DNA from 3 places in the Brevibacillus sp. SAFN-007a genome. Region 3 is predicted to be linked to each of the others. Evidence: riboswitches for the same ligand, from Rfam matches in the RefSeq annotation. Region 3 holds a riboswitch; each other region holds the start of a gene.
What was found. A riboswitch is a leader RNA that binds a small molecule or an ion and turns the genes downstream of it on or off. The one in region 3 is predicted to bind cobalamin.
Positions count from the first base shown of each region.

Region 1: it holds a riboswitch for cobalamin, as region 3 does, so the genes downstream of both, ACTHO6_RS01185 (ABC transporter substrate-binding protein) here and ACTHO6_RS05860 (energy-coupling factor ABC transporter permease) in region 3, are expected to answer to the same signal.
Region 2: it holds a riboswitch for cobalamin, as region 3 does, so the genes downstream of both, ACTHO6_RS18245 (hypothetical protein) here and ACTHO6_RS05860 (energy-coupling factor ABC transporter permease) in region 3, are expected to answer to the same signal.

Region 1 is NZ_JBQCKK010000001.1:230,918-241,138, forward strand. It holds gene spoIIP (stage II sporulation protein P) at 1-165, shown strand, start outside; gene ACTHO6_RS01150 (DUF3679 domain-containing protein) at 171-479, shown strand; gene ACTHO6_RS01155 (ABC transporter ATP-binding protein) at 783-1,751, shown strand; gene ACTHO6_RS01160 (ABC transporter ATP-binding protein) at 1,771-2,742, shown strand; gene ACTHO6_RS01165 (ABC transporter substrate-binding protein) at 2,869-4,521, shown strand; gene ACTHO6_RS01170 (ABC transporter permease) at 4,626-5,636, shown strand; gene ACTHO6_RS01175 (ABC transporter permease) at 5,654-6,547, shown strand; gene ACTHO6_RS01180 (M24 family metallopeptidase) at 6,687-7,778, shown strand; cobalamin riboswitch at 7,795-8,001, shown strand; gene ACTHO6_RS01185 (ABC transporter substrate-binding protein) at 8,292-9,341, shown strand; gene ACTHO6_RS01190 (FecCD family ABC transporter permease) at 9,375-10,221, shown strand, end outside.
Region 2 is NZ_JBQCKK010000022.1:1,633-11,853, forward strand. It holds gene ACTHO6_RS18240 (hypothetical protein) at 1-123, opposite strand, end outside; cobalamin riboswitch at 733-939, shown strand; gene ACTHO6_RS18245 (hypothetical protein) at 1,071-1,589, shown strand; gene ACTHO6_RS18250 (hypothetical protein) at 1,618-2,088, shown strand; gene ACTHO6_RS18255 (CbtB domain-containing protein) at 2,123-2,269, shown strand; gene ACTHO6_RS18260 (ATP-binding protein) at 2,283-4,085, shown strand; gene ACTHO6_RS18265 (murein hydrolase activator EnvC family protein) at 4,277-5,473, shown strand; gene ACTHO6_RS18270 (FixH family protein) at 5,503-6,042, shown strand; gene ACTHO6_RS18275 (TVP38/TMEM64 family protein) at 6,163-6,744, shown strand; gene ACTHO6_RS18280 (TlpA family protein disulfide reductase) at 6,741-7,259, shown strand; gene ACTHO6_RS18285 (prolipoprotein diacylglyceryl transferase family protein) at 7,261-7,980, shown strand; gene lgt (prolipoprotein diacylglyceryl transferase) at 7,977-8,753, shown strand; gene ACTHO6_RS18295 (response regulator transcription factor) at 8,793-9,485, shown strand; gene ACTHO6_RS18300 (sensor histidine kinase) at 9,495-10,221, shown strand, end outside.
Region 3 is NZ_JBQCKK010000003.1:110,162-120,382, reverse strand. It holds gene ACTHO6_RS05865 (quinone-dependent dihydroorotate dehydrogenase) at 1-449, shown strand, start outside; cobalamin riboswitch at 609-804, shown strand; gene ACTHO6_RS05860 (energy-coupling factor ABC transporter permease) at 948-1,712, shown strand; gene ACTHO6_RS05855 (energy-coupling factor ABC transporter substrate-binding protein) at 1,709-1,993, shown strand; gene cbiQ (cobalt ECF transporter T component CbiQ) at 1,990-2,781, shown strand; gene ACTHO6_RS05845 (energy-coupling factor ABC transporter ATP-binding protein) at 2,786-3,637, shown strand; gene ACTHO6_RS05840 (hypothetical protein) at 3,722-3,886, shown strand; gene ACTHO6_RS05835 (hypothetical protein) at 3,940-4,089, opposite strand; gene glnA (type I glutamate--ammonia ligase) at 4,665-6,083, opposite strand; gene ACTHO6_RS05825 (ketopantoate reductase family protein) at 6,311-7,240, shown strand; gene ACTHO6_RS05820 (4-hydroxy-3-methylbut-2-enyl diphosphate reductase) at 7,288-8,223, shown strand; gene ACTHO6_RS05815 (MFS transporter) at 8,233-9,456, shown strand; gene ACTHO6_RS05810 (cupredoxin domain-containing protein) at 9,446-9,835, opposite strand; gene ACTHO6_RS05805 (LLM class flavin-dependent oxidoreductase) at 10,151-10,221, shown strand, end outside.

The DNA of each region.
Region 1 (10,221 bases), on a different contig from region 3:
CAGTCCATCTCTCCGGGAAGCCTGTTAATGGAAATAGGCGGCACGGAAAACACCTTGCAGGAGAGTTTGAATACGGCGGAGGCATTGGCCGATGTCTTTGCCGCTTATTACCTGCAGGCGGAAAAGGTAGGCAAAACAGTAACGGAAGAGCCTGCGAAGAGGTGATGGGCATGAACGTGACGGTGAAACTGACAGGTCTTTTGATCATCTTGCTGGTCGGCGTGGTGATCGGTCTGCAAACGGCGGAGCGGGGAATTTCCAAGGTGAGCGGAGTGCCCGAAGAAAACGCACAGACGTTTTACATCAAAAAAGTGGATCAGGGGCAGATGGAAATTGCGGTGCTGGGCAAGCAGGTGCAGACGGCAGCGCCGGAAAAAATGGTCAATTACGTGAGCCGCGTAGGCTTGACGTTGGGCGACAGTATCAAAAACGGCGCGCAAATGTTTGTCGATTGGGTAGGGAGTTTTTTCGAACCGTAGATTTTGTTTACGCGCAAAAAGAAGGGGGGCACAAAGCCTCCGTGACAAAAGACCCGCCAGAGCGGGTCTTTTAAGTGTGGCCGGCTGGCGGGGGAGGAGGGGCGCCGCATGCTGCAACGCAGGCGGGGGCTTGCGCTTCGTGCCGCAAACGGAATGGTGGCAAGGGAAAGAGGGGAGAAATCGAGTAGTCAGTAAAAATGAAATAGTTAGAATTTGTTGTGTTGCCAAAAAATTGTATTAATGGCATAATGTCTACTGATAGATCTTTTTCTACTGAATATGTCGGTAAGAGAGGTGAGCCACGTGTCGCATCCTGTCCTGCAAATCGAAAACCTGCAAACGCACTTTTTCACGGACCGCGGCCAAATCCCTGCCGTTGACGGCGTGACGATCACGGTTAACAAAGGAGAAGTAGTCGGCATCGTAGGCGAGTCTGGCTGCGGGAAAAGCGTTACGTCCCTGTCAGTCATGCGGCTGGTGCCGAATCCACCCGGAAAAATCGTCGGGGGCAAAATCAAGTTCAAAGGGGAAGACCTCGTAACAGCCGATGAAAAGCGGATGAGAAGCATCCGCGGAAATGAAATCGCGATGATCTTCCAGGAACCGATGACATCGCTCAATCCTGTTTTTACGATCGGGAATCAGATTGGCGAAGCGGTTCGATTACATACGAAGGCTAGTAAAAAGGAGTCGCGGGCGCGCGCGATCGAGATGCTGAAAAAGGTAGGGATCCCGCGAGCCGAAGCGATTGTGGATGAATACCCGCACCAGCTCTCCGGCGGGATGCGCCAGCGGGTCATGATTGCCATGGCCATGGCCTGTAACCCGGAGCTGCTGATTGCGGACGAGCCTACGACGGCGCTCGACGTGACCATTCAGGCGCAAATTCTCGATCTGATGCGCCAGCTCAACGAAAAGGCGCAGACGGCCATTTTGCTCATTACGCACGATCTGGGCGTAGTGGCGGAGATGTGTCACCGCGTCGTGGTCATGTACGCGGGCAATGTCATCGAGGAGGGAGACGTCCGCACGATTTTGAAAAAGCCCAAGCATCCGTACACAAAAGGATTGCTCCAATCCTTGCCCAAGCTGGAAGAGTCGCGGGAGAGGCTCTACTCCATCCCGGGGAACGTGCCGATTCCAGGCTCGCTTACGGTCGGATGCCGCTTTGCCCCCCGCTGCGAGCAGGCGACAGATCTGTGCCGCAGCGAAATGCCGCAGCTAAAAGCAGTCGGGGACAATCATCTGTCCCGTTGCTGGCTGAGCGAATAACCCGAGAGGAGCATGCCCGTTGACAGAAGAACTGCTCGTCGTAAAAAACCTGAAAAAATATTATCCCATCACAGGCGGCATCCTGGGCGGGGAAGTAGGCGTCGTGAAGGCGGTAGACGATGTTTCGTTTACGGTCAAGCGCGGGGAGACACTGGGACTGGTCGGAGAGAGCGGCTGTGGCAAGTCGACGACCGGGCGATCGCTTTTGCGGCTGATCGAGCCGACTGCGGGTGAAGTGACGTTTGATGGCGTGAACGTGACCGCGCTTTCAGCGGAGGAGATGCGCAAAATGCGCCGCGATATGCAAATCGTTTTCCAGGACCCGTTCGCTTCCCTGAATCCTCGTCACAATATTGAGAAGATTCTGGAAGAACCGCTGGTCGTTCACGGGATCGGAACGAGTGCCGAACGCAAACGAAAAGTACGGGAAATGCTGGAGGTCGTGGGGCTGAGCAGCTATCACGCCAGGCGTTATCCGCACCAGTTCAGCGGAGGGCAGCGCCAGCGGATCGGAATTGCCCGGGCGCTCATGCTCAATCCGAAGCTGATTGTGGCCGATGAGCCTGTATCTGCGCTCGATGTGTCCATTCAGTCGCAAGTGCTCAATCTCATGCAAGATTTGCAGCGAGAGATGGGCCTCACCTACTTGTTCATTGCCCATGACCTGAGTGTCGTGCGGCATATCAGTGATCGGGTGGGCGTGATGTACCTCGGCCGGATCGTGGAATTGACCACGAGCAGCCAGCTTTACACGAATCCGCTCCATCCGTATACCAAAGCTTTGCTGTCTGCCGTGCCGACGCCGGACCCCGACGCTGTACGGGAGCGGGTGATTTTGCAAGGAGACGTGCCAAGCCCTGCGAATCCGCCCGGCGGCTGTACGTTCCATACGCGCTGTCCGCATGTGACAGAGGAATGCCGCTCTGTTCGTCCCGCTTTTCGGGATGTGGGCAACGGGCACTTTGTGGCTTGTCATTTGTACAAGCAGTAAACCGTGCCGGGGGTGTCCGCCTGCTGACATGGATGCCTTGTTAAAGGGGGGATGCGAGGCAGGAGCGTCAAGAGTGACCACCTATCCAAGTAACATGTTTTCACTTTAGTAGAGGGGGATGTTTTCATGAAGAAGAGAGTTCTCTCCGCAGCCATGACCAGCCTGTTGGCGCTGGCCATGTTGCTTGCCGGGTGCAGCGGTTCGCAAACGACACAAGGGCAGGCAGAACAGCCAAAAACAGAAACGCCGGCATCCGAGCCAGCGAAATCGGGCCCCAAGCAATTGATCGTGGGTCGCGGCGGCGACTCCGTAGGTCTCGATCCGATTGCCCAGACCGATGGCGAATCGTTCAAGGTGACGGAAAACATTTTCGACACCCTGGTCGGCTATGCGGAAGATAGCACAGAGGTAGTGCCTTCCCTGGCGGAGAAGTGGGAAATCTCGCCGGATGGACTGACGTACACGTTCCACCTGCGCAGCGGCGTGAAGTTCCACGACGGCACGGATTTCAATGCGGAAGCGGTCAAATGGAACTTCGAGCGCTGGAGCGACAAGAACCATCCGCAGCATAACAAGGAAGGCTTCGAATACTACAACGACATGTTCGGCGGCTACAAAGGCGACGAAACCCACGTCATCAAGAGTGTAGAAGCCGTTGACGCGCAAACGGTGAAATTCACCCTGAATCGCCCGCTTGCTCCGTTCATTCAAAACCTGGGCATGTCCTGCTTCGCCATTGCCTCTCCTAAAGCGGTGCAGGAGATGGGACCTGAGAAGTTCAACGAAAATCCGGTAGGAACCGGGCCGTTCAAGTTCAAAGAGTGGAAGCGCAACGACACGATTACGCTGGAGAAAAACCCGGACTATTGGAACGCTGGCTACCCTAAGCTCGACAAGCTGGTGTTCAAGGTCATTCCGGAAAATACCGCTCGTCTGACCGCGCTGACCTCCGGGGAGATCGACTTGATGGACGGCCTGAACCCGGATGACGCGGAAACGGTGAAAGGCAACAGCGATCTGCAACTGATCCTGCGTCCGTCCATGAACATCGGTTTTGTCGGCTTTAACGTCGAGAAAAAGCCGCTGGACAATCCGAAAGTTCGCGAAGCGCTCGCCTATGCGATCAACAAACCGGCGATCATCGAAGCGTTTTTCGCCGGACTGGGACAACCGGCTGTGAACCCGATGCCGCCTTCCATCTGGGGGCACAACAGCAACATCAAGGATCGTGAGTACAACATCGACAAGGCGAAGCAGCTTCTGGCGGAAGCCGGCTTCCCGAACGGCTTCAAAATCAAGTTCTGGGCGATGCCAGTTGCTCGTCCGTACATGCCGGATGGCGTGAAAATTGCCGAGGCCATTCAGCAAGATCTGAAAAAGATTGGCGTAGAAGCAGAAATCGTCACGATGGAATGGGCGGCGTATCTGGACAAAACCAAGGTAGGCGAGCAGGAAATGTTCCTCTTGGGCTGGACGGGCGACAACGGAGACCCGGACAACTTCCTGGCGACCTTGCTGGATAAAAACAACATCGGCGGCAACAACCGTACACGCTGGGCCAATGAAGAAGCGCACAAGCTCTTGATGGCAGCCCAGTCTGCAACGACGAAGGAAGAGCGTGAGAAGCTGTATCTGCAAGTGCAGGAAATCATTTTCAAGGACGTGCCGCTGGTGCCGCTGGCTCACTCTACGCCAGCGCTGGCAGCCAAGGCAAACGTAATCAACTACAAGCCGCATCCAAAAGGCTCCGAAAGCCTGGAGAAGGTTGACTTGAAGTAATATCCGCATGGATTCGATGAGCAAGCAGGGTAAGAGGAGCGACCCTCTTCTTGCCCTTTCTTTCTTCCTATTCCGTCATTATTTTTGGTAAGGAAAGCGAGGAGATGGCGTTGCTATCCTACAGCATCCGAAGAATTCTTATGCTCATCCCCGTTCTACTGGGCATGTCCATCGTCGTATTTTCCATCATACGCGCCATCCCAGGTGATCCGGCTCTGACCATATTGGGAGAGAAAGCAAGTCCAAAAGCGATTGAAGATTTACGGGAAGTTTTAGGGTTGAACAATCCGTGGTACGTGCAATATGTGGACTATTTGAAGCAAATTCTCACCGGAGATCTGGGGGTTTCCCTGCATTCCGGAGCCAGCATCACGCAAGAAATCGGCCCGTATTTGGCCGCCACCACTGAGCTGACGATTGTCAGCATGCTGTTCGCTGTCATCATCGGGGTGAACGCAGGAATCTTGTCCGCGTGGAAACAAAACTCTTGGTTTGACTACTGTGCGATGCTGATTGCCTTGATTGGTGTTTCCATGCCCATTTTTTGGCTAGGTTTGATGGAGCAGTGGTTCTTTGCGCAAGAACTGAAATGGCTGCCATCCGTTGGTCGCGACAATTCGCGTAATCCTGTAGAGGCCATTACGCACTTCTATATACTGGACACCATTATGGCTGGACGGTGGGATCAGCTGTGGGAGGTCATCAAGCATTTGATCCTGCCGGGAGTGGCTTTGGGGACGATTCCGATGGCGATTATCGCCCGGATTACCCGTTCGAGCATGCTGGAAGTGATGCGTGCCGATTACGTGCGGACCGCCCGGGCAAAAGGCTTGGCGCAGTTTTGGGTCGTGTACAAGCACGCGCTGAAAAATGCAATGATTCCCGTTCTCACGGTGATCGGCCTGCAAACCGGCTTGCTTTTGGGCGGAGCGGTGCTGACCGAAACGATTTTTGGCTGGCCGGGCGTCGGCCGCTACATTTTCACGGCGATTGGCAACCGGGACTATCCGGTGATTCAATCCGGTATCTTGGTGATCGCTACGATTTTTGTCTTGATTAATCTTCTGGTCGACCTTCTGTACGCTTATATCGATCCGCGCATTAAATACCGCTAGGGGAGGGACGATGAGACATGGCAGAGACACAAGTACAGACAGTATCCCTGAGAGTAAAAGAGGAAGAAGTTGTCTCTCCTTGGCGGGAAGCTTGGAGAGCGTTGCGCAAAAACAAGCTCGCGATGGCGGGGCTGGCGATCATTCTGTTTTTTGTGACAGTAGCCGTCTTTGCGCCAGTGATTGCTCCGTACCCGTACGATGAGGGAGAACTGGTGATGAAAAACAAGCCGCCGTCCGAGGAGCATTGGTTTGGGACGGATTACAACGGGCGGGATGTGTTCAGCCGCGTCGTTTACGGCGCACGCATCTCCTTGTGGGTCGGGACCTTCTCGGTGATCGGCTCCGTCGTGGCTGGCACGATTTTGGGTCTGTTGGCGGGCTTTTACGGCAGATGGATCGATACCGTCATCTCTCGCGTGTTTGATATTATGCTGGCGTTTCCGAGCATTCTATTGGCGATTGCGATCGTCGCCATCTTGGGGCCTTCCCTGCAAAATGCGCTGCTGGCCATTGCCATCATCAATATCCCGACCTTTGGGCGTCTCGTGCGTTCGCGCGTACTCAGCCTGAAGGAAGAGGAGTTCGTCATGGCGGCGCGCGCCATCGGGATGAAGGATTCGCGCATTCTCATGCAGCACATCTTGCCAAACAGCCTGGCGCCGATCATCGTGACAGGCACGATGGGGATTGCCACCGCGATTATTGAAGCGGCAGCGCTCGGCTTCCTGGGCCTCGGTGCCCAAGCGCCGGAGCCGGAGTGGGGCAAAATGCTCTCCGATTCCCGCCAGTACATTCAGAAGGCGCCGTGGACGGTCATTTTTCCGGGGCTGTCGATCATGCTGACCGTTCTCGGCTTTAACCTGATCGGAGACGGGATGCGGGATGCGCTTGACCCGCGGATGAAAAACTAGCGTGCGATCACAGGGGCAAAACGGGCAAACGGGGAAGGCAGTCCGTTTGCCTCTTTTTTTGTTCCGTCCCGCTCTTCTTTTTTGGGGAAAGAAATGGTATTCTCGAGGAAGAATCTTGTCGAAAGCGAAGGTGACGCAGGTGTATTTGGAGCGCATTTCGAAACTGCACAATTTTTTGACCAAGCAACAGCTCGACGCGGCAGTCATCACCTCTCCCAAGCACGTTTCCTATTTGACCGGCTTTTTTACCGATCCGCACGAACGGTTTATGGGGCTGATTGTTCCGGCCCAGGGCGACCCATCCCTGATCGTTCCCGCCCTTGACCGCGAAGCGGCACAAGCGGCTTCGACTGTTCAGACGATTCACACACATACGGATATTGAGAATCCGTACGAGCTGCTCAAGCGCGTATTGCCAGCGAACCTGAAGAAGCTGGGTATCGAAAAAAGCCACATGACCGTAGAGCGTTACGAGGCGATCGGACAAGTTGTCTGTGCAGAGAGCTACGTGGATGTGGAAGAGCCGCTCCGCGAAATGCGCCTGATGAAAACGCCGGATGAAGTGGCCCGTATAAAAAAGGCGGTACAATTGATTGAAGATACACTCCGCGAGACGCTGAAAACATTCCGAATCGGCCAGACCGAACAGGAAATCGTCGCGGAGCTGGAATACCAGATGAAGCGTCTGGGAGCGGACGGCCCGTCTTTTTCCACGATGGTTTTGGCGGGGGAAAAGTCGGCCTTGCCGCACGGAACACCTGGTTCGCGCAAGGTGCAGGAAGGCGATTTGCTCCTGTTTGACATCGGGGTAGCAGCGGACGGCTACGTTTCCGATATTACCCGTACGTTTGCGGTCGGCCAGATCAGCGAGCAACTGCGCGACATATACGAAACGGTGCTGGCAGCGAACGAGGCGGCGATTGCCGAGGTGCGTCCAGGGGTGACGTTTGCCCATCTCGACCAGACCGCGCGCGACGTTATTACTGCAAAAGGCTACGGCGACTATTTCATTCACCGTCTGGGGCACGGCCTCGGAATGGACGTGCACGAATATCCGTCCGTACATGGGCAAAACCAGGAAACGCTGCGCCCAGGCATGGTCTTCACGATTGAACCGGGGGTGTACGTGCCGGGAGTAGGCGGCGTGCGCATCGAGGACGATGTGGTGGTCACCGAAACGGGCGTGGACGTGCTGAGCCAGTTCCCGAAGACACTGACGGTGATCGGATAAGTTTTTCCCGATGACAATTGGATAGCAATCTGATGGTGCTGCCCGGAATCGCTTGGTTCCGCCAGCTTAAAAGGGAAGTCCGGTGAAAATCCGGCGCGGTCCCGCCACTGTAACGAGGAGTGTCCGGCCAAAAAGCCACTGTTTTTCGCGCGACGAAAAATGGGAAGGCGGCTGGGGACGATGATTCGTAAGCCAGGAGACCTGCCATGAGATGATGTGCAATCGACCCACGAGGATGGGACAGATGTGGAAGCAGACCAGGAACAGGCGCTGTAGCAGCGCTGATTCTATAGGTATGCCTGCGTATGTCGAGCACCTCCCGATTGGAAAACTGGGGGGTGCTTTTTTCTATGAACACCCCCGTGGCAGTCGAGGCTGGGAAAGGGGTGATGCAGCTGTCGAGTTGCCAAACAAGCAGGCTCTCTGTATAGTAAAGTTGTAATTCGTATTCATTACGATTTACATAACGCTTCATTTTCAGCATGCCAACAACAAAAGAAGAGGGGTTACCAGATGAGTGCAATCCGTATGAGAAAAAAAGCTTTCCACGCTTTCGGGATGGCTGCGCTGACAGCGATCCTGCTGCTTTTGTCCGCATGTGGCTCTACAGCACCTGCTGCGACCGAATCCACGGGGGCGAATGCTGGCTCGGAGCAAACGGCCCAGCCTGCTGCTGACAACAAGCCCGTCACGATTGTGACCAACGGAATCGAGATGACGTACCCGGAAGCGCCCAAACGCGCTGTCACGATGAACCAGCACGTAACCGAAGTCATGCTCGCGCTGGGTCTGGCTGACAAAATGGTCGGAACCGCGTACCTGGACGACCACATTTTGCCTGAGCTGAAAGCCGATTACGACAAGGTGCCTGTCCTGTCCGACAAGTATCCGACCAAAGAGGTGCTTTTGGCCGCAAACCCTGATTTCGTTTACGCAGGCTGGAAAAGCGCATTTGGCGACAAAGGCGTCGGCTCGATGGAGGATCTGGAAAAAATGGGGATCAAATCGTACCTGCAAGAGTCCTCGAACAAGCCGGGTCCGACGATTGACGACGTGTTCGCGGATATTCGAAACATCGGCCGCATTTTCCGTGTAGAAGACAGAGCGAACGAACTGATTGGCAAAATGAAAGCGGAAATCGAGCAAACCGTAAGCAAAATCGGCAAGGTGGACAAGCCGCTGAACGTATTCGTGTACGACAGCGGAGAAGACCAGCCGTTGACCGCTGCCAACAACTACATGACGGCCCTGATTCACGCGGCAGGCGGCAAAAACGTGTTCGACGACATTCAAAAAGGCTGGGCGACCGTCAGCTGGGAAGAAGTCGTGAACCGCAAGCCGGACGTCATCGTCGTGGTCGACTACGGCGACAAAACCATCGAGCAAAAACAAAACTTCCTGTTGTCCAAAAAGGAACTGGCTGACGTGCCAGCGATCCAGAACAAGCGTCTGATCGTGCTGCCGTTGTCCGCAGCGTCCGAAGGGGTCCGCGCCCCCATCGCGCTGAAAATTCTCGCGGAAGGTCTGTACCCGGATACATTCCAATTAAGAAGCGGCTGCTAAGAGAAGGAGGGAACGGCCCTGCACAAGATCAAGATGCCCTTCATCATCGTTGCCCTGCTGATCGGGCTTGTCGTCTCGATTACGTTTGCGGTGACACTCGGCTCGGTGGAAATCAAACCAGCGACGGTATGGAAAATTGCCTTGGCGAATCTCCCGCTGGTTCATCAATGGGTGGAAGTGGATTGGTCAAAAGGAGAACAGACCATTATCTGGGACATTCGGTTTCCCCGCGTCCTGCTGGGGGCTGTCGTCGGGGCCGGCCTGTCTGTTGTAGGGGTGGCGATCCAGTCTCTGGTTCGCAACTCCCTCGCAGATCCGTACATATTGGGAGTCTCCTCGGGCGCATCGGCCGGAGCGACGCTGGTCATTTTGTTCGGAGCATTCAGCATGTACGGACAATTCGCGCTTTCCTTCGGTGCGTTCACCGGATCGCTCGTCTCGATCCTGCTTATTTTTACCTTGTCCCGCATCGGCGGGCAAAACTCGACGGTGCGTCTGCTCATGGCCGGCATCGCGATATCCGCCATCCTGTCTGCGATCACCAGCCTGATTATTTTTTCTGCGCCCAACGAGCACGGCATCCGCTCTGTCCTGTTCTGGATGAGCGGCAGTCTGGCCGGAGGGAAGTGGGAGTATTTGACCATCCCGACGTTGATTGTCGTCATCTGTCTGCTTGTCCTGTTGACGCAATACCGTTCGCTCAATGCGATGCTGATGGGCGAAGAAGCGGCGGGGACGCTGGGCGTCAACACGGTGCGATTTCGCAAGCTGCTGCTCATCATGACCGCGCTTTTGACGGGCGTCATCGTCTCGATCAGCGGTTCCATCGGCTTTGTCGGCTTGATGATGCCGCATATCGTACGCGTCATCGTCGGCTCGG
Region 2 (10,221 bases), on a different contig from region 3:
CTTCCCCTTTTTTGTTTCAACTGCATAACCTTTTTCGATTCCGCCTCCCAATAATACACTAAAAGTTAGAGTCATGATGCCAAGCAATGAAAAAGCTTTTTTGATTACTGCTTCTTTGATCATTGTTTCTACCTCCCAACATATACAAATTTACAAAATTATAACAAAATACTGGAAATATATTTGTCAATACTTAGAAATTATGGTTTTATAAGGAAAATATTTTGATTACTGCTATCCTCTTTTTATTTGAAACGATTACCGGACAGGGGCGATGGCTTTCTATACGAATCGAGACTTGAAAGTTTCGTGTCGAATCAGATTTCCGATAGTCAATTAGGATGGAGTCCTGATATAGTAATCATGTGTTAAAAAGCACGTTTGATTAAAGTGAGACAGGGAAGGTGTGTTGCTTTGGGGATTGTAGATTTGTCTAACTTAACTTGGGAACAGTTTTGGATTGGTGTTGCCTACCTTTTGACTACCGGTTCGCTTGCCAGTTTAGGAGTTGTTCGACTGTTTCAACAGTATACACGAACCTGAATCATGTTATTAGGAGCCGCTGGAGTTTGTACTGTCATATTCTTTGTGTTTATTTCCGATAACCATTTTAAGTTGGGGTAATAGTGATGCTACGGAAAAGACGATCACAGTGGAACGATGATCGTTTTATGATTTGTATTATACAAGTAACCTATAATGGACTATAATGTACATAGCTTGTTTGACAATTGAATATAGTGGAAAAAAGGTGAAACGCTGCAGCGTTTCTTAAAAGGGAAGAACGGTGCAAATCCGTCGCGGTCCCGCCACTGTTATTGGAGAGCACGCTTAGGTCACTGTGTCCTAACGGGAAGGCTTAAGCAAGCTGAATGTAGTTATTCAGCTACGTGCGTTTGATCCATGAGCCAGGAGACCTACCTTTTTTCTTGATCACAACAGTACCTACGAGGATAGGGAGGTGTGTATAGATGACGCTTGTTTTGTCGCGTCTATAGGCACTTTCTGCACATTTGTAGAAAGTGCTTTTTTGTTCGGGTTCGCCATCATAAGAAAAGGAGTAGAAAGACATGACGAAGGTGACTTTTCTAGGAATCATCGCTATCATTTTCGCTTTGATGTTTTCGAACTCACCTGTAACAGCCGGAGAATCGATAATCGCAAACGTACAGAATGAACAAGGGGGAGACGTACGCCCAGATTTGGATACCGCAGAGGTAGAACTTATGTTTGCCAATATCCAGAACGGTACTGCTCATATCTTCCTTCGTAGTCCTGAACGCAAATTCTTTTCGCCAACGGATTTTCCCATTGTGGAAGGAACGGATTTAATTGACGCGACTTTGCCGATAGAAAACGGGAAGGCAACCTTTCAGTACATGTTTCCCATTCGGGGCGATTATCATCTAAAAGTAGACGTAGTGGATGGTGAAGGAAAAGCTGCAGGAACTCACGAGCTTGTCATTACCATCAATGAGAATCCGGAAGAAGTAAAAAATGCTGTTATTTTTATTGCGATATTGGTTGCTTTTGGCTTTGTTGTCGGCTATGTCTTATCGAGAGGGAGGAAACGTGTCCATGCGGTTTAGGGTTGTACTCCTAGTTAGTGTACTGCTTATGTCAATGACAAGCTCCACTGTTTTTGCACATGGATCCGATCAAGGGGGTGGCGACCATCATGCTCGGGTCGGGGAACTGGCCTATTTTGAAGGGAAACTCGAAACGTCAGGTCAAGAAAGAGGCCCGTATGAAGTTCAGTTCCATGCGATCCGATTGGAGGACAAAGCCGAAATCATGTCAATGAAAAGCAGTTCCCCCGATGGATCATATAAATTTGCTATGCAATTCTTTGATGGAGCAGAACATGAGGTAACCATTTCGCTTGTCGATCCAGCCACAAAATCTATTCTTGCAGAGAAGAAAGTAACCGTAGAGGTAGAGGGGTTTCATCCTCCTTTTGCTTTTAAAGTCAAAACCATGGTGTTTCTACTGTCAGTTATCGCTTTTGGAATGGTTGTGGGGGTAAGTGTTACACGATGGGGAAAAACAAATCGAAAATGGAAGGGAGAGTACCCTGATGTCGCATAAGTTCGAACATGCAAAAAAATACAACGTGAAAAACATGTTCCTTTCTTTGCCGGCCCAGTTAGCCGCAGTTCTTTTTCTCGCCGGAATTGTCCTATATACCACCCTGTTCTCTGGTTATGCTCCCGTACACGATTCCCTTCATGAATTACGACATGCTCTGATGTTTATTCCATGCCATTAAGGTGGTAGAACCATTGAACACCGTCATTGTACAGCTTTTTTCAATGGCCATGCACAGGTTTGCTCATAGGCGACAAGTTAGATTGCTTGAACAAACGATTTCAATGTTCATTCGCTTATGGGAGAGGGATCCAGAGAGGTTGTTTGTCATCTTGATACAATTCAGTAAGGATTCACGCTGGGTGCTTCGCTACATAGCCGGAAGGGAACTCTATAGATTTTTGCAAGCTGGTGGAAAGAAGGCAGCGGAAATCTGGTTTACTCTGGCGGATGATGACAATTTGTATGTCCGAGAAGGGGCTGCAAAGGGTATTGTGGCAGCATCAGCCGTTAGCTTTGACGAAGTATGGTCCTTCTGGGAAAAAGCTTTCTCTCATCCTTCCGACAAGGTACGTCAAACGGCCGCCCTGACTTTTATCAAGCTTTGGGAAATTCCGTTTGTACGGGAGCGGCTTCTGTCTGTGTACTCTCATCTCCAATCTGATTCATCGGCAAAAGTAAACACAATCGTCAAGACACACATCGCCCCTCTGTTGGGAAAGAACGACAAACCTGTTGTGTTGACAAAACATTATGTCACTACGGAAGAGCTTCCTGTGCCCTCCAGGTTAATCGATCAAGTCATTGGACAAGAGCGGGCCGTAGACATTATCAAATTGGCCGCTCGACAAAAACGTTCGGTACTTCTTATTGGCGAGCCAGGCACAGGAAAAAGCATGCTGGCGAAGGCCATGTCTGAATTACTTCCCGCTTCTTCGTTGGAAGATATCATTGTGGAGTTGAACGAAGAGGAGAGAAATGTTCCACGAGTAAGAAGACTCCCGGCAGGTGAAGCGGAGAGAATTATTAAGCAACGGGAAAAGGATGTTTACACCAGTGTCTTAACTCTTCGTTGGATTGTAGGGTTTGCCTGTACTGTGTCTCTGTTTGTTTCTGTATTTTACTCCGTTACCCGAGATAATCCCATTTACATCATGGGTGGACTGTTTGCAATCCCATTGTTCTATTGGTTCGGGAAAACCATAAAAGCCAAATCCACAAGTCAATTGCCAAAATTCCTAGTAAACCATCGAAACACATCACGAGCTCCGTTCATTGATGCGACAGGACTCCACGCTGGGGCCTTACTCGGAGATGTACGTCATGACCCTTATCAATCCGGAGGATTAGAGGCGATGCCACATCACTTGGTTGAACCCGGTGCAATCCATTTGGCACACAATGGCGTACTTTTTATTGATGAAGTCTCCACTCTCTCGCTGGAATCCCAGCAGTCCCTGCTTACCGCTTTTCAGGAAAAGAAACTGAGCATCACAGGGCTTTCGCCGGGGTCAAGCGGAACAATGATTCGAACAGAACCTGTACCGTGTGACTTCCTGATGGTTCTGGCTGGTAATCTGTCGGACGTTGACAAAATTCATCCTGCTTTACGGTCAAGGATCCGCGGATACGGGTACGAAATCTACATGAAGACAACCATGGATGATACCGAAGAAAATCGCTATAAATTGACTCTGTTTGTAGCACAGGAAGTACGCAGGGACGGAAAAATCCCGCATTTCACCCGTGAAGCAGTCGAAGCTGTGATAAATAAAGCGAAGGAGATGTCCGGTTATCCAGATAAACTGACGACCCGTCTTCGAGAACTGGGAGGACTTATTCGTGCAGCAGGAGACATTGCTGTACAAGCAGATTCTCCCGTTGTTCTAGAGGAACATGTACAACAAGCACTAATCATCTGCAAGTCAATAGAAGAGCAAATGGATTCAAACCAGACATCCTCCTCCTCGTCGTTACAGGTCAGTTGCAAAGTGTAATTTCACAAACCCTTGGTCTTGTAGTAGGGAGACCAAGGGTTTTGTTTGTTTTCTTAACCTCCTTAAACTTTCGACCAGTAGAATCTATTTAAACTAATCAGCATTCCCCGAAATACCTCCATATTTTCTACACATCTTTTTCGTAAACTGTTCTTGTTCTATTAACTCTTTAATAACATTAGGAGTTACACATGAAAACAAGGGCATTTATTGCTGCACTAGCATTCTTCATTTCATGGAGCTTGATTCCGTACTCAGAAGGCTTAGCACAACAAGAGTCCGTTTCCAAGATTCAAAAGCAACTTGATGAAATTCGCGCTCAAAAGCGGAAGAAAGTCCAATCTATGAAAAACATTGATTCACAAATTCAGACGATACAAAAACAAAGCAAACAATTGGACGATGAGCTGATGGTGATTGACCTAAGAAGAAACGAGCTCCAAACCAAAATAGACCGTTTGGAAAATAGAATAGCACTGACAAAACAACAGATGGTGCAGATACATAAGGAACTGGATCAAGTTTCCAAACGGATTGCAAAACGGGAGTCGGTACTGCGGGCAAGAGTCAAAGCCATGTATGAGCAGGGATCGACAACCTATTTGGATGTAATTTTTGGTTCGAAGAGTTTTAGTGATTTTCTCCTTCGTTGGAAGATAATCCAAATGATTGTTGAACAAGACACAACAATATTGGAGGCTCACCAAAAAGACAAAGCGCTTCTCCGGCAACAGGAAGAAAAAATAAGAGCTTCGTTGTCGGTAATTGAGTCGTTGGTGGAAGAATCTGAGAATCTGAAGATCTCTCTTGATCAACAGTACAAAAAGAGTATGTTGGTAAAAGCAGCATTGAAAGAACAGCAGGCAAAACTCTCTGACATAAGGGAAGAGGAAGAACAAAACTTGCTGCAATTGATCACCGCTGAATCCAAAAAGATCGCGGAAACAAGACAAAAGAATAAGAACGTATACTCTAGTACTTATTCTGGAGGTCAACTTTTTCTCCCGTTGCCACCAAGCAGTTACCGTTTGACGTCTTCCTTTGGTTTAAGAAAAGATCCGATTACCGGGAAGTCGTCAGGGCATAATGGTCTTGATATGGCTGCTCCCAAAGGGACCGATATCTATGCCGCCGAAGACGGCGTTGTAACTGTCGCCAGTTATTTGCGCGGTTACGGAAACGTAATTGCTATCAAACATAATGAAGAAATCACCACGTTGTATGCTCACATCCGCGAAGGAGGCATTATGGTAAAAGTCGGGCAAACGGTAAAACGTGGTGAGAAAATTGCCGAGGTTGGTTCTACTGGGCGTTCTACAGGGAACCATCTCCATTTTACCGTTTACAAAAATGAGCAGGCCGTAGATCCCGACGGCTTTCTGAAGTAAGTAAGACATAAGAAGGAGGAAGTACCGAGTTGAGAATAAAGGCTATTTTGATTTGTATCGTTTTTTTATTTGTATGGACGATTACCATCCCAGGCGTGAAGGCAGATGTTGAAAACGGGTGGTATATAACCGGTATCTCGTATGATGGACCAATAATCGCACAAACGGATACCGTATTTTATGTTGGTGTCGTAGAGGCAAAGGTAAAGAATGGTGAGATGGGAGAACTCGAAAGTGCCACAGCAGTTACCGACGCACAAGTTACAGCAGTTTTCACGAAAGGCCAAGAAAAGATTGAGGCTACTCTTATTCATGAACAGAATGGCGAGTATAAGGGTGTAGTCGCATTGCCTACTGCCGGAGAATGGATCGTAAAAATAAAAGCCATCCGCGGTCACTCTGAACAAAGGCAAGTAAATCCAACCGATCAAAAATATGAGGCTGAATTCACAACCCCGTTAAAGGCTAAAGATCCGGAAAACAATTGGATGCCCGTGTATTTGTTCATACTCGTGTTTGTAGTAGCAGGAATATTGATGTTGATGTGGGTAAGAAAACGGAACCCATGACAACTAGGATGGCACGGATGATTCGTGACCATCTTTTTCTTTCCGGCGCTCCATAATTCCTACATATTTTGATTCTATACTTACCTTACAAGAAACGGATAGACGGGTTAGGAGGTCACTGTGGATTGGATTACAAACGTAGAAGCGATCGCGGAATGGTTACGGTCCTGGGGAGTGATCGCTATTGCAGGCAGTATACTGCTCAATGTGGTCATCAGTATAACGGGAGTGCTGCCTTCCATTTTTTTATCGGGAGCAAATGCAATCGTATTTGGTCTGATGGGAGGTTTTCTCGTTTCTTTGGTGGGTGAAGTGACGGGAGCAGTACTGGCATTCCAGCTCTATCGTTGGGGAGTAGGTAAGTCAAGAAAACTGAGGAAATGGTCGGAAAGCAATTGGGTACAAAGAGTCAACCAAGCTTCCCGGCTAAAGCAAATGGCAGGCATAGTCCTACTGCGGGTTAACCCCCTTTTGCCGTCCGGATTTGTCAACTTCGGTGCCTCTCTGACAAGGATATCTCTTTTGGATTTTCTGTTGGCTACATTGATCGGGAAAATTCCTTCCTTGGTTTTCGAGACGTTTGTTGGGCATGATATCGTATTTCTCTCGGAAAACAAATCCCGTTTGGCCGTATCGCTGATATTGGGAAGCCTTGTCTTCTTGATATTCTGGTCAAGACGTAAAAAGGGGGAGCATTTATGAAAAAAAGTATTGCGATTCTGTTTATTATCATGTTGGCGGTAATTGCCATCTACAACAATAACCAGACAAAAAACGGTTCACCTGACCAGATTCCCAAGATAGGATTTACAGCTCCTCATTTTTCACTGTCGTCACTGGATAACCAAACCTACCAAGTTGCCGGGAAACGCGATAAGCCGGTTATTCTGAACTTCTGGGCGTCCTGGTGTGGTCCCTGCCGGGAAGAGGTGCCATACTTAAAAGAGTTATACGAGAAGTACAAAGATCGTTTGGATTTCTACGCGATTAATCTTACAGCCAATGATGATGTTGAATCTGCAAAAGCGTTTGTAAAAGAATTTGGACTCTCGTTTCCTATTCTGCTGGATGAAACGGGTAAGATAGCAAATCTGTATCAGGTGATTTCCATTCCGACCACATACTTTATTAACACAAATGGCATCATCACACAAAAAATCATTGGTGCAACGGATCCTGGATCGTTTGAACAATACATGAAAGAGTTGGTTCGGTAACATGATGATTCGTTTATTACATCAGCTCACAAATGTCGAATGGCTTTCCATGACCTTTTCCGGATTGGTCGCTTATTTCGTGATATCGAGGCTGTTAAAAGGGGAACCGTCTCGAGAACCCATAACAGACGCTCTATTCAAAAGCGGTTTAATTGTTTTAGCCATTTGGAAGCTATCCCCACTCGTTTTACAGCCTACGTTGCTGTTGGACGAAACCTTGAACCTATTTAGTTTTTTGCTTTCCACCGGTACGGATCTAGGATTATACCTAGGTGTTGCTGCAGGAGTATGGTTTATAACCTACAAAATTCGAAAAGACAGCATACCGGCAGAAAAAATAACGGAAGTATTGCCATTCGGACTATTAAGTGGATTTGTGGTGTTTTTCCTTCTGAACCGAAGTGTCGGAACGGTGACTGAAATGCCCTGGGGAATAGCAGTTGATCAATCTTCGTACCGATATCATCCATTAGGTCTGTATCAACTCATTTTTGGAATTGCTAGTGGACTGTTGATGATATGGGCGAAAAGAAGAGGAAAGTCTGTATCATTTGGTTCATTTCTGTTGTACTTTAGTTTGTTTCAGATGACGTTGACATTCTTCCAGTATACAACACCATATTTTCTCGGTCTGTCTCTTCAGCAGCTTTTCTTCATTGTAGTTGCCGCTTTAAGCATTATATTCAACACGTATAAAAAAGAAGGGAAGGATATAACATGAAAGTCGTTCTGTTTTATCTTGGCGATTATCCAGTCCGTTCCTACGGACTCGTGGTCGTCCTAGCCATCCTCTTAGCTGTCGGGATCGCGCGATATCTGGCCAGAGATACCGTATATCGTGATCATATATCCCCGTTTGCAGTTACAGCGGTCATTTCTGCTTTAATCGGGGCAAGATTGTGGGAGGTTCTGTTTTTTCAATGGGCGTATTATTCGACTCACCCGCTGGAGATAATCGCAATTTGGAACGGTGGTTTATCTATACAGGGAGCGATTATCGGCGGTATTGCTTCCGCGATTTATTATACGTGGCGACATAAGTTGTCCTTTTGGGACTTTGTTGATACGTTGGCCCCTGCAGTTGTCTTTGGACAAGGAATAGGGCGGATTGCTTGTTTTTTGAATGGCGATGCATTTGGATCGCCGACCGGGAGTAATTTTGGAATCGTCTATCCGGAAGGGACGATTGCCTATGAACGCTACGGATCGCAACCGTTGTGGCCGGCTGAAATTTGGGAAGGACAATGGGATTTTATTATTTTTGGTATCTTGATCGCAATGAAAACAAAAAAACTTCCGAAAGGCATTCTCTTTGTTACGTACCAATCCCTGTACGCATTAGGCAGATTTGCTCTTGAATTTTTAAGAGGAGACACACCTAGGTATTTGCTCGACTGGACGGCTGCGCAATGGACTAGTTTCGCAATAATCGTATTGATGATAATGTTTGCCATCGCCATAGTTTTTCGTGAAAAAAGGGGCGACGTCTCGTAACGTATGAACGGGATAGAATGTAATAGGGAGGTGTCTTGAATGTCTTCCACTATACTCATTGTAGATGATGAACCACAGGTTCTTGAGATCCTCTCCTCATATTTAAAAAAGGACGGGTATCACGTCATAACATCAGAAAACGGGAAGGAAGCAATCGAGTTAGCATTAACATACCCTATTGGATTACTTGTTTTGGACCTGATGCTCCCAGATATTAACGGCGAAGAGGTATGTAAAGAGATCCGAAAACATTCTCGGGTTCCCATCTTGATGTTAACGGCGAAAAGCGGTGAATCAGACCGAATCAAAGGATTGGAACTTGGTGCAGACGATTATCTGGTAAAGCCATTTAGCCCACGTGAGTTAGTTGCTCGAGTTAGAGCCATTTTAAGGAGGAGCGGAGAATACCAAACGCTTAGTGATCACATCCAAATTGGTGAGTTGGCAATTTCACTAACCTACAAAACTGTCACGAAGAATGGGATACCTGTAGAATTAACTCCTAATGAATTTCGTTTACTCACAACATTAATCCGGCACCCTGGACGCACTTGGAGCAGGGAAGAACTAGTTTCGGAGGTTTTAGGGCTTGATTTTCATGGTAGTGATCGAACGATCGACACCCATGTCAAAAACCTGCGGCAAAAAATCGAGGATGATCCGAAACAACCTGTATATTTGAAGACCGTATACGGTTTAGGCTATCGGTTTGAGGATCCTACAAAGAATTGAGGGTAGCAGATGCGAAAAATTTGGGTCAAGCTAGCTCTCGTACTAATGATTGTAAGTGCAAGTGGTATTCTGGTATCGATGTTATTGTCCATTAAAGAAATGGATTATCACTTTTCCTTTTATCTGCAGGATTTAAGCAAAAAGCATCGTGAGGAAATTATCTCACTTGTGCGTGAGGAATATCAAAAAGAAAACGGATGGGGAAACGGCGTCTTTTCAAAATTGGCAGCCTTGGCAAAGGTACTGGACCTTGAAATCACACTTTATGACAAGAATCATCAAATCCTTAGAATGGTAGGTAATCATCGAGAAGGTAATGCTCAACCTTATTCGAATGCAAATACGATTCCTATAACGCTTGGTAATGAAAGTATTGGGTACATCTATATTTTACACAATGCTGATAATTCGGCCATGTCGTTGGAAGAACATTTTCAGATTGCTCATACAAAAGCAATGCAATGGACAATGTTGGTATTACTATTAATCGCATCGATCACTAGCATCATCATAGCACGTCGAATTGTACAGCCTATCGTACACATGAGTAAGGCAGCGGTATCAGTTGCAAATGGTAATTATTCTGTTAGGGTACCGATTCCGCAGGACCAGAATGAACTGTCTGAGTTAGTGTACACATTTAATCAACTGATTACGAGTTTACAAAAACAAGAAGAGCTAAGAAAAAGATTGACTTCAGACATTGCCCATGAATTGCGCACGCCATTAAATACAT
Region 3 (10,221 bases):
GGAAAAAACCGATTCTGCTCAAGGTAGCGCCTGATATGTCCGACGAGCAGATGCGCGACGTCGTGCAAGGTGCAGTGGAAGCGGGCATTTCCGGTATTATTGCCACCAACACAACGCTGTCGCGGGAAGCGGTTCAGGGGCATCGCTATGCCGAGGAAGCGGGAGGACTGAGCGGACGACCGCTGGCAGAACGCGCGACTGCCTGGGTAAAAGAAATGTACCAGGAAGTGGGCGACAAGGTGCCGATCATTGGCGTAGGGGGTATCTTCACAGGAGAAGATGCGTACGCGAAAATCCGCGCGGGCGCAAGTCTCGTCCAGGTCTATACCGGAATGATTTATCAAGGCCCTGGTATCTCCAGACAAATCAACAAAAAGCTGCTGAAGCTTTTGAAGCAGGACGGCTTTTCCCATATCAGCGAGGCGGTCGGCGTTGACGCCAAGGCGTAAAGGATGGGGAAGCTGCGCTTATACGAAAACCGATGACTTTCGCAAGATAGCGGGTCATCGGTTTTTCTTTTTCGCGGCTAGGCGCCACTGATTCTATTCTTCCGCTTTTTTCCTTGATTCTGTATAATAATGTGGGACAAGCATGAACTGTCTAACAATTGCATATTGTCGGCGATAGGTGCCTTTATGCAAGCGGCATAAAGGGTAACAGGGAATCGGGTGAAAGTCCCGAGCGGTCCCGCCACTGTAATCAGGGAGTTCTCTTTGAGACAAAGCCACTCATGTTCCAGATGGGGAAGGCCAAAGAGCGCGATGAGCTGAAAGCCAGGAGACCTACCTATCGGCCACACCCAGAAATGCCTTCGCGGAAAGGAGCGGTGAATACGAAGCAATCTGACTGTGCCAACGGTCTGTTGTTTTGGTGCGCATACCTCGTCTGCTGCCGGATGAGGTTTTTTTCGTTGGTGAAAAAAGAACAGCAAAGGAGGAGGAAATGTCTTGAATCGGTCACGTTTTGTATCGACTTGTCTGTTGATAGCAGGCTTTGTCCTGTATTTTCTTGTAAATGAACCGCAGACGACTTACGCGATGCACATTATGGAAGGGTATTTGCCCCTGTCGTGGGCGCTGTTTTGGTGGGTTGTCTTTCTTCCGTTCTTTATTCTCGGCATTCGTTCCTTGAACCAAATCGTCAAAGAGCATCCGCACATGAAGCTCTTGATCGGCGTATCCGGCGCGTTTGCCTTTGTGCTGTCCGCTCTGAAAATTCCTTCGGTGACAGGCAGCAGCTCCCATCCGACGGGAACCGGGCTGGGCGCGATCATGTTTGGTCCGTGGGTCATGTCTGTGCTCGGCAGCCTGGTGCTGCTGTTCCAGGCGCTGCTTTTGGCGCATGGAGGGCTGACGACGCTCGGAGCCAATGCGGTGTCCATGGCGGTGGTGGGGCCGCTGGTAGCCTACGGCGTCTACCGCCTGATCGTACGCGCAAACGGCGGACAGCGTTTGGCGGTATTTGCTGCCGCTGCGCTGGCTGACCTGGCGACCTATGTCGTGACCTCTATGCAGCTGGCTTTGGCCTTTCCGGCTGAGTCCGGAGGGGTTTTGGCATCGTTTGCGAAATTCGCAGGGATTTTTGCCATCACGCAGGTTCCGTTGGCGATCAGCGAGGGGCTGTTGACCGTGCTCGTCTGGAACTGGCTACAGTCTTACAACGCGAAAGAGCTGGCGCAACTTCGCCTGCTGAAACGGGAGGAATCGCTGTGAAAAAAGGGATGAACTGGCTGCTGCTTTTGGGCGTGGTCGTGCTGGCGGTTGTGCCGTTACTGTTGGTGCAGGACTCGGAGTTCGGGGGAGCGGACGGAGCGGCTGAGGAAGCGATCAAGGAAATCGCACCGGATTACGAGCCTTGGTTTGAGCCACTGCTGGAGCCGCCGGGCGGCGAAACAGAGAGCTTGCTGTTCGCCGTGCAGGCGGCGCTCGGAGCGGGCGTCGTCGGCTATGCCATGGGCTTGTACAAGGGTCGGCTGGACAAGCATAAAAAATGAATGGGCAAAAGCTTGATTCGCTTTCCTATCAAAATCGGCTGCGAGGTTTGCCGCCCGAGCACAAGCTCCTGCTCGCGGGCGTACTGATGGTGCTCGTTTTGACGGGACATGTATGGGTGCAGATGGCGATTTGCCTCTGGATGGGCGTATGGGTGACCGTATATGCCCGTATTCCCGTCCGTTTCTATTGTGGATTCTTCATCCTGTCTCTTTCGTTTTTTGTTCTGGGTCTTCCGGCGTTGGTGCTGGAAGCGGCGAGGATAGAGACGGCCACCGCGGTCCGGGCCGCTGCGGCGTGGCAGGTGGGGCCATACCTGGTCTACGTTCCCGTAAGCGCCAGCGGCAAGGTGTGGGTGCTGTTTTGGCGGACGATGGCCAGTCTCGCCTGTTTTGCCTTTGTCTTGTTTACCGTGCCGTTCACCGAGATTTTGCAAGTGCTGCGCAAGCTTAGGCTGCCGGTTATCGTGACGGATTTGCTGATGATTATGTACCGCTTTATTTTCGTGCTGCTCGGCGTCTCGCATCAGCTCTGGATTGCCCGGCGCGCGCGTGGCGGGCACTCTGGGTTCCGGTCGATGCTGCGCGACGTCAGCGGACTGGCCGCCCAGCTGTTCGTCAGGTCTATGCGCCAGTACGATGCGCTGTACAAAGGGATGGCAGCGAGAGGCTTCGGGGAAAGCCTGCGGGTGCTGTCCTTGCACACTCATGCTCGCTCCAGCCGATATGAAGCAGAATCCATCGCAGGCTGCATGTTGCTGATTTTGCTGGAGTGGTGGACAGGAGGATAACGCGTTGACATCATGGCTGTTGGAATTTGTTGATTTGCACTACGCCTATCCAGGCGGTCTTGGCCCTGTCCTGAGAGGATTGTCCCTGGGCATTCCGGAGGGAAAAAAATGCGCGCTGCTCGGGCGAAACGGCTGTGGCAAGTCCACTTTGTTTTTGCACGGAAATGGGATCATCCAGCCGCAGCGAGGACAAGTGCTGTGGAGAGGGACCCCGCTCAGCTACAAACGGGCGGCCTTGCAGGAGATGACGCAAAAAGTCGGGCTGGTCTTCCAGGACCCGGAGCAGCAACTGATTGCCGGCACGGTGGCCGAGGATGTTTCCTACGGACTGTGCAACCGGAACGTGCCTGACGACGTCATCCGCGAGAAGGTACGGGCTGTCCTGGATGCGTTTGGCTTGACAGAGCTTGCGGACGTTCCGATCCATCATCTCAGCCTGGGACAAAAGCGGCGTCTCGCCCTCGCCGGAGTCATGGTGCTTGCGCCGGAGCTGCTGCTATTGGATGAGCCTACGGCCTACCTCGACCGTTACCAGACCAAACAACTGCTGCGCGAGCTCGATGCCATCCACCAAAGCGGCACAACCGTGTTGATGGCTACCCACGATATGGACATCGCTTTCGAATGGGCGGAGTGGATTTGCGTGATGGAGGAAGGAAGACTGGTATTTGCCGGAGAGCCCCAGGAGGCGCTGGCGCGAAAAGAAATGCTGGAAAGCCTGCATTTGGGCCTGCCGCTGATCGCCGAGATATGGGAAGCGTTGCCGCCTGAATGGAGACGGGGAGCGGGCGAGCGGATTCCTTGTTCGCTGGAGGAAGTAAAAAAACGCCTGGCCGGACAGGCTGTTCTCCGGTAGAGGCAGGCAAGCGGTCGTCCCGGCGTGCATGCCAACGGTTATTTTGGGGTATCTTAACCTCAAAATTCCTCTGGAGGTATCGCGATGGAACACGACTCCTTGATGAGCTCAGGGCTTGCTGGCGAGGAGCAAACGGAAATCCCCGGCAAAGTCAAAGACCAGCTCATGTTCAATGTCCTGGAAAAAGAAATGACAAACGCAGAAAAGGAAAAAAAGGCGAAGGACGAGTATCTGACGGGAAAGTCGTAGTCCGCGCCAAAAGCCCTTCTCGGCCTGCACAAGACGAGAAGGGCTGTTCCTTTTTATTTGTCTTTCTTTTCTGCTTTTTCTTTTTCTTCCTTTTCCTGTCGATCTTTCAGGATGGACAAAAAGGCCAAAAAATCGCCCAACAGGACCAGAACGGCCGCCATCAACGCCAGATCTTCCGCAGAAAAACCATTGTTCTGCTTCATTTTCCAGCCTCATTTCCGTAGGATATCCGCCCTTGCATCTTATGCTTGGGTGTCTGGGACCGTCACGCTTTCCGCTAGCCCTGCCGCTTGTGACACAACGTGAAGCAGTCCCTCCGCATCTTCGCGCAAGCTGCTTAGGACGGATAAACGGGTTACGTCCGATGGGGGCGGTCTGGAGACGCCAAAAATCGCCGCGGGTCATGCGGGCAAAAAAAAGACACCGCCCGCATGTTGCGTTCGGACGGTATCAGGCTCCCCTTACCTAAAAGAAGCGGCGACAGCGACGACGACGGCAACCACAGCCGAAGCGACGACGACGACCGCAGCCACAGCGGCGGCGAAAGAAACAGGACATGACTCCACCTCCTCCTTTTGTTGCATACTCTATGTGTACGCAAGGCTAGTCGAAGTGATTGGACGAACCTTCATGGCCATGTAACACGATTCTTCTTGATGATGCGCCTGTTCGCCAGTGTTCGTAGGTGGATGTCTGTAGAGAGGCCAGAGCCAACAAGATCAGACAAAAGAAAAACTGCCGACAGTTGCTTCGTCGGCAGTTTGATTTTTTTCTAGGCTTACAGATCGTAATACAACTCAAACTCTTTCGGATTCACAGTCCGCTCCACTTGTTGAATATCTCCGCGTTTTAAGGCAATCCAGTTTTCGATGACTTCCTTGTTGAAGACGCCGCCTTCGAGCAGGAAAGCGTGGTCTTGTTCGAGGGCTGTCAGAGCTTCCTCCAGGGAGCCGGGAGCGCGCTTGATTTCATGCTTTTCCGCGTCGGACAGATCGTAAATGTTGCGATCCAGCGGGCCGTAGCCGAGCTCACGCGGGTCGAGCTTGCGCTTGATGCCGTCCAGGCCAGCCATCAGCATGGCAGCGAAGGCCAGGTAAGGGTTCGCGGTGGAGTCTGGCGTGCGGAATTCGATCCGGGACGCTTTTGGCGTTACAGCGGCGACAGGAATCCGTACGGCAGCAGAGCGGTTTCCTTTGGAGAAAACCAGATTGACAGGCGCTTCGTAGCCTGGAACCAGACGTTTGAACGAGTTGGTGCTCGGGTTGGTCAGCGCGATCAGGGCAGGAGCGTGGTGCAAAATGCCGCCGATGTAGTGGAGCGCTGTCTCGCTCAGGTTGGCGTAGCCGCCTTGTTCATAGAACAGCGGAGTATCGCCGTTGAACAGACTTTGGTGAACGTGCATGCCGGAACCGTTGTCTCCAACGATTGGCTTCGGCATGAAGGTCGCTGTTTTGCCGTGTTTTGCCGCTACGTTGCGCACAATGTATTTGAACAAAAGCAGGTTGTCTGCGGTGCGAGTCAAGGTGTCGAAGCGGAAGTTGATCTCGCCTTGACCGGCAGTCGCTACTTCGTGGTGATGACGTTCTACGTGCAGCCCGGCTTTGGTCATCAGGGTACACATTTCGTTGCGGATGTCCATTTGCGAATCAGTTGGCTGTACAGGGAAGTACCCGCCTTTGTTGCGCACTTTGTAGCCCAGGTTGTGTCCTTCTTTTCCGGTATTCCAGAACGCTTCCTCGGAGTCGATGTGGAAGTAGGAGCCGGACGGACCGGAGTCGTAGCGCACGCTGTCGAACAGGAAAAATTCCGCTTCCGGTCCGAAGTAAGCAGCGGTAGCCAGTCCGGTTTGTTGCAGATACGCCTCTGCCTTGAGGGCAATGCTGCGCGGGTCGCGTGTGTATGGGGTGTTGTCCGGATTGACAATGTTGCAGAGGATGTTCATGGTTTTGGCTTCCACGAACGGATCGAGAAATGCGGTGGAAGGATCAGGCATGGCGACCATGTCGCTCTCTTCGATGGATTTGTAGCCGATGAGGCTGGAGCCGTCGAAGGCAACGCCGTTGCGGAAGGTGCCTTCATCTACTGCGTAAGCAGGGATGGTAACATGGTGCTGACGACCGAGCAAATCGACAATGCGGAAGTCCACATATTCTACTTTTTCTGCCTCGATGGTGGACAAGACCGTTTTCATATCCAAAACAACCCACTCCATTCGCGAAATATTTTCGTATTTGAATATTAATCGTTCGTGTTTTAGTGAATTTCTATATTTCGAATTATAGCTACAACAGACAATGTTCGTCAAGAGGTTTTCTTACTCCAAATGTTAGTTTTTCTAACATGATATTGTGGGGTTCAGAAATTGGTTCCCATTCTGTAGAATATAGACGAACGATTATGAATACATGCGGAGGCGATCGTTGGATGAAGGTACTGGTTCTTGGGGCAGGAGGAATCGGCGGTTATTTTGGCGGCAGACTGGCGGAATCGGGTGTCGATGTAACGTTTCTGGTGCGTGAACGTAGATACAGACAACTGCAGGAGCGGGGCCTGCGGGTGCAGAGCATTCATGGCGACCTGCATCTGGAGCGTCCGCAGATCATCCGGGCGGGCGAGGCGTCAGGCCCGTTCGATGTCGTTCTGTTGTCCAACAAAGCGTACACGCTGACAGAGAGCATCGATGCGATTGCCCCTTATGTCGGAGACTCCACGGTAGTGATTCCGCTGTTGAACGGGATAGCTCACATGGAGCCGCTATGGGATCGCTTTGGACGTGAACGGGTGCTTGGCGGCCTTTGTTTTATTGAAACGACGTTGAATGCGGAAGGCGATGTCGTGCAAACCAGTCCGATTCACGAAGCGGTGTTTGGCGAGTGGGAAGGCGGAAAAAGCGAGCGCGTCGAGCGGTTGGAGCAGGCTTTTTCCAACATCAACGGAACGATGCGGGGGAGCAACAACATCCAGCGCGAGGCTTGGCATAAATATTTGTTTATCGCGACGTTCTCCGGGATTACCACGCTCATGAATGCGGCTGTCGGTCCGATTCGCGAGTCGGCCTATGGGGTGGAGCTGACCAGGCAGCTGGCGGAGGAGATCGTGTCCGTCATGCAGGCGCTGGAAGCGCCGATCAAGCCGGATATCGTCGAAAAGCAAATGGAAACCTTCCGAAACCAGCCCCCGCAAACGAAATCGTCCATGCTGCGCGACATGGAAAAAGGACTTCCGGTCGAGGCCGACCATCTGCAGGGCTACCTCCTGGAGCGCGCGGAACAAAGAGGGTTGTCCACGCCGCTGTTGAAAGTTGTCTACAATAATCTGAAGGTTTACGAACAGAAGCGGGAAGCAGGGAAATAAGGTATAATAAGGGGCGAAACGTCATTAGAAATGTAGGAGGGGTACAGATGGAAGTCATCAAGATTTCCCCCCGCGGTTATTGCTACGGTGTTGTCGATGCCATGGTGTTGGCACTGCGTGCAGCGCAAAACGTTGACCTTCCTCGCCCGATTCACATTTTGGGCATGATTGTCCACAATGCCCACGTCGTCGAGGCGTTTGAAAAACAAGGCATTAAAACATTGGATGGAGAAGATCGGCTGGCTCTCCTGGACCAGGTGAACGAGGGAACCGTCATCTTCACCGCCCACGGCGTCTCTCCGGAGGTGCGGAAAAAAGCGCGGGACAAAGGCTTGACGATCGTGGACGCGACCTGCCCGGACGTCACCAAGACACACGACCTGATCCGTGAAAAAATCGCCGATGGCTATCATGTGATCTACATCGGGAAAAAAGGACATCCGGAGCCGGAGGGAGCAGTCGGCATCGCGCCGGATCGCGTGCATCTCGTGCAAAATCTGGAAGAGCTGGACGCGCTCGATGTGCCGAGCGAAAAGCTGATTGTCACCAACCAGACGACGATGAGCCAGTGGGATGTCAAGCACTTGATGGATGCCATCATGCAGCGTTTCCCCGCGGCAGAGGTGCACAACGAAATTTGTCTGGCCACACAGGTTCGCCAGGAAGCAGTCGCCACGCAGGCAGGGGAAGCAGACCTGTGTATCGTCGTGGGTGACCCGCGCAGCAACAACTCCAACCGTCTGGCGCAGGTGTCGGAAGAGATCGCGAATGTGCCGTCCTATCGCATCGCAGATTTGTCTGAGCTGGACATCGAGTGGCTGCGCGGAAAAAGAAACGTGGCGGTTACGTCCGGCGCATCCACGCCAACGCCTTTGACCAAAGAAGTGATTGCTTTCCTGGAGCAATTTGATGAGTTCAACCCGGCTACCTGGGAGAAAAAACGAACCGTCGACATGGAGAAAATATTGCCGAGGGTGAAATAGGAGAACAATATGCCAGGATCACATTCCGGTATGGGATTTTCGGGCGCCGGCGGAAGATACTTCAGTCTGTGCGCCCTTTATCTTTTTGTTTACTACGGGTTTGGTGCGTTTTCTCCGCTGATTACACAGTATTACAACTCGATTTCGCTTACAGGCACCCAGATCGGCTTGATTAGCGCTGTCGCTCCCGTTGTGTCGATTGTCGCCCAGCCGATGTGGGGAGTCTTTTGTGACCGCTTTCAAATTCGCAAAACAATCTTGATTCTGACACTTGTCGCTTCCGGACTGCTTGGACTTTTCTTCATCGGTGTCTCTGCCTTCGCTGTTGTCTTCTTGCTCTCTATGATTCTTTCGTTTTTCCAAAGCGCCGTTACTCCGATTTCAGACAGCCTGGCGTTGGGCTACGCCAAAAACCACGGCCTGCAATTTGGCGATATCCGGTTATGGGGCGCGGTGGGCTTTGCGATTGCCGCCTTTGTGACAGGGCTGTTGGTCGAACAGTGGGGGCCATCCGTCCTGTTTTACTCCTACTGTCTCGCCCTGTTGGTCGCCACGCTGTTTCTGTTGCGGGTGCCAGACGAATCATCCCAGGAGACCCCGCGGTTTCGCGTCGGCATGCTGGCTGGCATGCGGGATTTGCTGCGGATTCCGCGCTACCTGCTTTTTTTGCTGGCGTCCTTTTTCGTGCTTGGTGCCGTGAATGCCAACAATATCTGGTTTTCGTTGTTTTATCAGGAGATTGGCGGCTCGGTGGCAGGGGTCGGGCTGGCTTTTCTGTTGTTTGCGGGGAGTGAAGCGCCGTTTATGAAGCTGGCGGGTTTCTTTGTCCGGAAGTGGGGTCTGGAGCTGACGCTTTTGCTCGCGGCTGTATTCGGGGCGGCACGCTGGCTCTGGTACAGCTCGGCACCCAGTACGACGCTGGTCATCGCCCTGTTTTTCATTCAGGGCATCTCTGTCGGCTTTTATTTGGCTACGGCGGCCCAGTTTGTGCGCGAAAATACGCCCGCCTCTCTCCAGGTGACGGCGCTGGCCATCTTCTTGTCGGTGGGAGGCGGGCTTGGAACGATGCTGTGCAACCTGGCCGCTGGCTGGATCAAAGATTCCTTTTCGACGCTGGGCATTTATTTGTTCTTTGGAATCATTACGGTGATCGGGATTATCCCGCTTGCTTTGATTGCGTACGGGCCGTGGAAGCAACCTGCTCCCGACGAAAAGAGCGACGCTATTCAATGACAAGCATGCCCTGATAGCCGCTCTCCGGGTAGCCGGGGGCGTCCGAGACAAAGAAAAAGCGCCCTTTTTTATCGGCAGAAAACTGCAGCATCGTAGACTGTGTGGGCTTCAGCTCTGTCGAGGACAGGTTCAGATCGCGAATGGCGAGGTTGTGCGGGCGTGTATCCGCATTGACAATCATCAACGAGACACGCTCGCCAGCCCTTGCTGTTAACTGGCTGGGCAAAAATCCGGCGCTGGAGATCGTGACGGTGTGCGTCCGCGTCGTAGCGGCGTACGAAGTATGCAAGCGCTGGTAATGATGCGTCCACAAAAGCGTTACGGTCACAGCCAGTGCGATGAGGGGATAGCGAAGCTGCCGGAACCATTGACGAGACATTTTCAGATCAGCTCCTTTTTCTGCAATAACAGTGATGAAGGTACTATTATCCTGTCCCCACACCCGCAACGATAAACACATGTTTCCGCATCGGTGGCCGATGGCATACCCGCACTCCTGTTGAGAGGATTCCTCCTGACGGGAGTTTTTTTATGCGACAGGCGGGCAACAAAGGCTCGGCCACAAAAGAAGGCAAGATGCGCGCAGCTGGCTCATTCGCCGTATTGAAATATTCATACTTTTATAGTAGGATTACTTTGCTTTGTAGTTTGCCGCATGATTTTTGCACGCGTACGCGTAAAGGAGAAGAGGGCGATGAGATACGGCTTTTGGTTACCGATTTTTGGCGGATGGCTTCGCAATGTGGACGATGAGCAAATGCCGCC